Regions from separate parts of the Paenibacillus sp. 1182 genome, predicted to be linked through region 2. Evidence: a T-box and tRNA genes for the amino acid it is inferred to sense, from the RefSeq annotation. Region 2 holds a T-box; the other holds one or more tRNA genes.
What was found. A T-box is a leader RNA that pairs with one kind of tRNA and senses whether it is charged. The one in region 2 lies ahead of ileS (isoleucine--tRNA ligase), so its partner is inferred to be a tRNA-Ile.
Positions count from the first base shown of each region.

Region 1: it encodes a tRNA-Ile, which carries the amino acid that the T-box ahead of ileS (isoleucine--tRNA ligase) is inferred to sense. The anticodon was not compared.

Region 1 covers NZ_JAFICR010000004.1:361,434-364,842, reverse strand. The annotation lists tRNA gene JOD82_RS10430 (tRNA-Val) at 196-272, shown strand; tRNA gene JOD82_RS10425 (tRNA-Arg) at 331-407, shown strand; gene JOD82_RS10420 (reverse transcriptase-like protein) at 516-956, shown strand; gene JOD82_RS29120 (helix-turn-helix transcriptional regulator) at 1,156-1,551, opposite strand; tRNA gene JOD82_RS10405 (tRNA-Ile) at 1,716-1,792, shown strand; tRNA gene JOD82_RS10400 (tRNA-Ser) at 1,904-1,993, shown strand; tRNA gene JOD82_RS10395 (tRNA-Ser) at 2,002-2,089, shown strand; tRNA gene JOD82_RS10390 (tRNA-Leu) at 2,097-2,171, shown strand; tRNA gene JOD82_RS10385 (tRNA-Ser) at 2,175-2,262, shown strand; tRNA gene JOD82_RS10380 (tRNA-Ser) at 2,268-2,359, shown strand; gene JOD82_RS10375 (hypothetical protein) at 2,468-2,677, shown strand; gene JOD82_RS10370 (hypothetical protein) at 2,870-3,151, opposite strand; gene JOD82_RS10365 (helix-turn-helix transcriptional regulator) at 3,153-3,386, opposite strand.
Region 2 covers NZ_JAFICR010000006.1:178,133-181,541, reverse strand. The annotation lists gene ileS (isoleucine--tRNA ligase) at 1-1,421, opposite strand, end outside; T-box leader at 1,501-1,782, opposite strand; gene JOD82_RS14320 (DivIVA domain-containing protein) at 1,950-2,459, opposite strand; gene JOD82_RS14315 (YlmH family RNA-binding protein) at 2,632-3,409, opposite strand, start outside.

The DNA of each region.
Region 1 (3,409 bases), on a different contig from region 2:
GTCCTCTTCAACTGTATTATGTTCTTATAAATGATGCGTGGAAAAATCCATAGACCAAAATAAGCATGATATACACTTCAAAAGGAATAACTTAAAAAAATTTTATCATGTTACCCGCTCCTTATTTAAAAAGAGAAAGTTTATATTAATATCATAATTTTAATATTGACTATAGTCAAGTTTATTGGTTATTTTGCTCGCTTAGCTCAGTTGTAGAGAGCGTTCGGTTTACACCCGAAAGGTCATGGGTTCGAGTCCCTTAGCGAGTACCATGATGCGGTCTTGGTATATGGGTTGTGCCGTAGCCTTCCAAGCTACTGAAACGGGTATGTCCTCGTAGCTCAGTTGGATAGAGCATGGAGCTTCTACCTCCAGTGTCAGGGGTTCGAATCCCTTCGAGGACGCCAATATAGCGATAACAAATGTGCGTAAGATTTCATAAGTCTGACTTTCGAAGGTTCAAGCCCTACTATCGCGAATGAATATAAAATCTATGTTTAAGGTGGGTGAGAGAGGTGACTACATTCAAAGTTTATACTGATGCTTCCTCGCGCTATAAAGCGATTGTGGAGGATGTAGGGAGTGAAAGGGGACTACGAAAAGTCTACCCCTCATCGATCGGTGCAGTTATCAAAGATGGGGAACAAGTTGTAGGGGCGATATCCGAGAGAATTGGATTTTCGGACTCAAACTATGCTGAGTTTTTGGCTATGTATACAGCTTGCAGATATTTGATTGATCATAATATTTCAAAGGTTGATTTCTATGCGGACTGTTTGAACCTTGTCATGATGGTGAATCAGCAAATCATTAGTGGAATTCCTGAACTGCGTAAATTGTCTTATGCCATCTTGGATTGCTTAAATCAAATTGAGAATTACACCATTACATGGATCCCAAGAAACAGCAACAAGGAAGCTCACCATATGGCATCTCAAGCTTTTAAAGTCAGCTAACTTTCAGTCTATTATCCATAAAAAAATAAGAGCCGTTGAGGGTTTCCCAATCCTCAACGGCATAGGGGGAACATTGTTTATAAATAAACAACTTCCACCACAACCAAAGTGATTATAGCATGAAAAGAGAAGACGAACAAGCAAGATGCATTATGGAAAACGCAAACGAGGAAAGACCTTTTTCTCATTAAAGTGTCTACTATGACTTTTTGATTTGCTCAATAATCTCGGTGGGGATTTTTTCTAAGTAAGCAAGAGTCCGAAACTCAATGGGATCTATGTGAAGAACACTTGAAATAGCGATATTGATCTTGTCTCCAGCAGGTTCTATATTTCCGTTTTGAAGTTTGCTGAGATAGGAACGATTTGTTTTTACATCCAGTTTTCTAAGTGCAACTTCTATCTCCGTTAAACTCATGCCTGAACGTTTAATAGCTGATTTAAGCATTCTGGAGTAAGGGGTTTCTGTCGTATCATCTAACTCTACACCTTTCAAAAGATAATCGGTCGATACGTTCAGAACGTCTGAAATTCTGATGATCAAGTTCATGTTAGGAGATATGTTCCCTGATTCAATGTCTTGGTATTCTTCGATTGAAATATCTAATTGGTTCGCAAAATCTTGTATGGTAATGGATAAATGGCATTCGTTTGTATTTTAAACGATCATGAAACATTTTTTCACCTCAAGCTTATTATACAGGTTGATAAGGTGTTTCAAAGACTTCCTTAAAGTCGCTTTGTAGGATAGATTTATTTGCTGTTATAGCTCAGTTGGTTAGAGCGCTCGTCTGATAAACGGGAGGTCAATGGTTCAAATCCATTTAACAGCACCACCATATGTGGGATATGCAACTGGTGTGCCAGAGTCGCACTCTGAGTAGGGTTTGATTCCCTTTAATCATGATGACGGGTAGGTTCAATTCCTACATCCCACAAACGTATATGGAGTCATGGCTGAATGGCTAAAGCACGGTCTTGCTAAGACCGCGAAGGGTTAAAACCCTATGCAGGTTCGTGTCCTGTTGACTCCGCCATTTTTTATGGATCGTTGGCAGAGAGGCTTAATGCATCATCTTGGAAAGGTCACGGGTGTAAAAGCCCCGTAGGTTCGAATCCTACACGATCCGCCACAAATATCTGGACTTAACTCAGTTTGGGAGAGTACGTGTCTAAGACGCTGGGTCGTTGGTTCGAATCCAACAGTTCAGACCAATTGGAGAGTTGACAGAGAGGCTTAATGTACCAGTTTCGAAAACTGGAGGGTGTAACAGCTCCAAGGGTTCAAATCCCTTACTCTCCACCAACTTTGGAAGTATGTCCGAATGGTAAGGGGACGCTCTTGAAAAGCGTTTAAGGCGGTGCGATCCGCTGTGGGGGTTCAAGTCCCTCTACTTCCGCCATATACAGAATGAAAGGGGTGATATCCTTTGGACTTCATCGATGAACACGCATGGTGCAGAGGTGTCACCATAACCCTACACCTCAAATAAAAATAAGAGGTGATATATATGATGTATGTACAATGTAATTTAATGAGTCATGGTTTAGTGGATGTGAGATGGTTGCCCGAGAAATTTGCGAAGATTGGTCAATCCATCGTCGTAAAGGAAACCGGAAGGGCATGGGTTGTACAAGATACGTACAGCAAAGCAAATGAAAAGCAAGTCATTCAAATGCGTGATCTCCACAAGCATCACAGAAAAGGAACGGATATTTAAGTTATCTTGTTAGAGGTGTTATCCTCTAACCTATATAGGGTAGTATGTAAAACAACGTATCAAGGCTTGTTTGCGAGGGTTCGATTTCTACTTTACCTGGCAATGCTCTTTTAGTTGGATCACTGCTTATAAAGGAGGAGAGTCTATTCAATATTAGACTCTCTTCACATCTCTAAAGAAATATTAATTACTTTAGGATAATCTCTTTCTTTCAATGAAAAGAAACACAATGTAAAAAATTAATACACCAGCAAAAAGAATACTAACCCCATCCTTGTAGGTGGAAAAACTGAGATGGAAGAGCGTATCAACAATATTAATAGCAGCATATCCTACTAACAGAAGCGCAAAAGACAAATTTAAGGGGTTAAACATAATGCTCCTTCCTCTTTCATCCCTACCTTCACGTAATTGAAACATACTATTTATTAGAACTATACCGAATATTATGAACGAAAGTATCGCTGTTAACATGTTATTCATCCTCCTCATTATCTGATGGCTGGAATTGAAAAACCTCTTGGAGTTCTCGTTCAAACACATGAGCTATTGCAAATGCAAGTTCTAAAGACGGGATAAACTTATTGTTTTCAATGGCTGCTATGGTTTGTCTTGTGACTCCAAGCTTTTCGGCTAATTCGCTTTGCGACCACCTTCGTTCAGCTCTCAATATATAGACCTGATTGCTAACTTCACCAAAATAATGCATGTCATTCCCTCCTCTTGTTTTAA
Region 2 (3,409 bases):
CTCAACTCAGCAATACTATGAGGAGCGAACTGTTCTCCAGTTTCCTCACAAACCCAGATGTTCAGCGGTGTACCCCAATAGCGATCGCGACTGATGTTCCAATCCACCAGTTCCTCCAAAAACTTGCCAAAACGTCCTTCACGTATATGCCCCGGGTACCATTCGACTTCGCTGTTGTTGGCAATCAATTGATCCTTGATCGCAGTTGTTTTGATAAACCAGCTGTCCATAGCATAGTACAATAATGGAGTATCGCAGCGCCAGCAGAACGGATAGCTATGCTCGTATTTTTCCTTGCTGTACAGCAAGCCTTTTTCGGACAGCATTTTAACAATATCTACATCACAGTCTTTCACAAAACGGCCTGCAAAATCAGTGATTTCCTCTACATAGTTACCTTGAAGATCCACCACGTTGATAAACTCAACACCATTTTCACGACATACCCGGTAATCATCCTCACCATGCGCTGGAGCCATATGAACAATACCTGTACCGCTGGAATCTGTTACGAACTTCGCACCCAGAATCTGATTACCCTTCTCAACCTGAAAATACGTAAATGGCGGGGTATAGGTTTGGCCAACCAGTTCTGAACCAGATAGCGTGCCAATCACTTCATGCTCGCCTTTAATGACGTCTTCAACCAGATTTTTAGCAACGATGTATACACCGTCTTCCTGCTTCACACGTGCATATTCCAGTTCAGGGTTGACGGCAAGCGCCACGTGACTCGGCAAGGTCCAGGGTGTTGTCGTCCAAGCCAGTACATATTCACCACTGCTATGCAGCTTGAATTTGGCCGTGGCACTCAGATCCTTTACATCTTTGTAGCCCTGCGCTACTTCATGAGAACTAAGCGTTGTCTGACAATCCGGACAATACGGACTCACACGATGACCACGATACAGCAGATCTTTTTCATGAATGGTCGCCAAAATGTTCCATACGCTCTCGATATAGTTATTATCCAATGTAATGTACGGGTTATCGAGGTCTGTCCAGTATCCGATCGCTTCGGTTAGATCACGCCATTGTTGCTCGTATTCAAACACGCTCGCCTTACATTTTTTTATAAACTTTTCAACGCCGTATTCTTCAATTTCAGGTTTATGGGAGATCCCCAGTTGCTTCTGTACACCTAATTCTACCGGCAAGCCATGCGTGTCCCAGCCTGCCTTACGTACGACGCGGTATCCCTTCATTGTCTGATAGCGGCCCACAAAATCCTTAATTACACGGCCCAGCACGTGACCGATATGCGGTTTACCGTTAGCTGTTGGTGGGCCCTCATAGAACACAAAATTTGGCTTTCCTTCACGATTTGTAATGGATTTACGGAATGTGTCCTCCTGCTTCCATTTGCTCAGGATGCGCAGGTCACGGGACCGTGCTTTTTCTTTAACATCCACTCTGTTCATACTGTCATACTCCCTCTCTGCTCATCATTGATTTCCCTAGCATTTCCTAAAAAAAGCAACAAAAAAAGCCCCATCCCTGTAAAGGGACGAGACTGTGCTCGCGTTACCACCCTGATTCCGTAAAAATAGACCATTCTAAAAATACAGTCTCATCACGGCTCTCTGAGCCCCACTCAACTACAGCAGGGCGCCATTATAACGCATGGCAAACGGTGATTGCTTACACACGCCATACATCTTAAGCGCTTCAGCTCACTTCTCCGGGAGGATCTTCGGTCATGTTCTGAACGTTGGCTTGCACCGGAAGGCCAACTCTCTGAGGGACAAATCATGACGTACTAGTTCCCATCAACGAATTAAACATGTTAAATTCATCGAATATTAAACAGCAACATCGTTGCCTTGAATAACAACCATCAGCCGACGGACGGACAATCGTTGAATTCAGTATAGTATTTACAGTTATAGCCTGTTTAAAGTGAAAAGTCAACCCTAACAACGTCTAATAAAAGCTTGTCAGAAATGAAATTAGTAAATTTCTTTCATCTCACGCTCGCGCTCCAGTACTTCGCGTTCCCGGTTTTCAAGAGCTTCCCAGCCGTCTTGGCTTAACAAGTCAAGCTGTGCTTCCACCAGTGTACGAAACCGTGCTCGGTAAATCGATGCCTGCTTCTTCAGCTCTTCAACCTCCAACGCGATCTTGCGGGATTTGGACAATGCTTCGTTCACAATACGGTCCGCATTTTTTTCCGCTTCCTTCACGATCAGTTGGGATTCTTTCTTGGCGTTGTTACGAACTTCATCTGCGGCTTCCTGCGCTACGATAATCGTCTTACTCAGCGTATCCTCAATAGTCGCGAAATGATCGAGCTTCTCCTGTACGTTCAACAACTCGGTGCTCAGTTCTTTATTTTCACGAATAACGCCCTCGTAATCTTTGATCACCTGATCCAAAAATTCATTAACCTGATCCTCATCATAACCGCGAAGCCGGCGGGCAAATTCCTTGTTATGTATATCCAATGGCGTTAATGGCATGCCGTCCACCTCCTATAAGATTGACAAAAAATACATTTTCCGCGTCACGACGCTCACTATCATCTATCGGTCATCATACCCCGTTTTGTGAATACTGTACAGAGCAAAATCGTTCCAGTTCTTCGCTATAGCTTAATTCTTTCGACAGAAAGCTCGTGATTCCTGCCTACAGCTATACAAACTTACCAATTTTGACACGGAATCTTCCCTTTTTTGTCATCCCGTCTGTTTCAAGCACTTTGAAACGCCCAAAACCCTGCATGGAAATAACGTCTCCAGCTTTAAGTGGAGTGGATGGATTCTCCTCCACCTTCCAATTTACCCTGCACCGTCCCGCCCGAATCGGTGTTAATATTTTACTGCGGCTTAGCTTGTACACATCGCTAGCAATACCGTCCAGACGCAAAGAAGCGACCGTCAGGTCTAGCGTCTCTAATGCAACTTCCTTCGTTCGCAGACTCGCTACAGGCAATAGTTCTGTCCATACATGAACACGGTGTACCTGCTGCAAATGCATCGTCATAAAATTACCGATCTCTGAAGCTACCAATACATGACACCCATCATCCAGTACATGAATATCTCCAATTTTCCCACGTTTGATTCCAAGTCCCAGTAGGGCACCTAGATAATCACCGTGCTCAAGGGTACCTATTTTAAGATCGTCAGATGTGATGGAAAGGACCTGAATCCCCATCTCCTCACCGTCCAAATACGAATAATCGGGCGCAATCAGCGCCCGCTTTCGTTCCGAAGCCATGTATCCGCCATCTACCCTAATCGTGACCTTGTCTTCCTTCGAAGCAAGTGTCTCCAATATGTACTGTTGGCGCGGGTCCAAAAAATCAGTCAGCTTCTGCTCATGATAAGCCCCCGCATGACTGATCCATTCGGAAGCACGATCCACATAATCCCGTTCATCCGGGTGAAAATGCTCATAAATCTCAGTT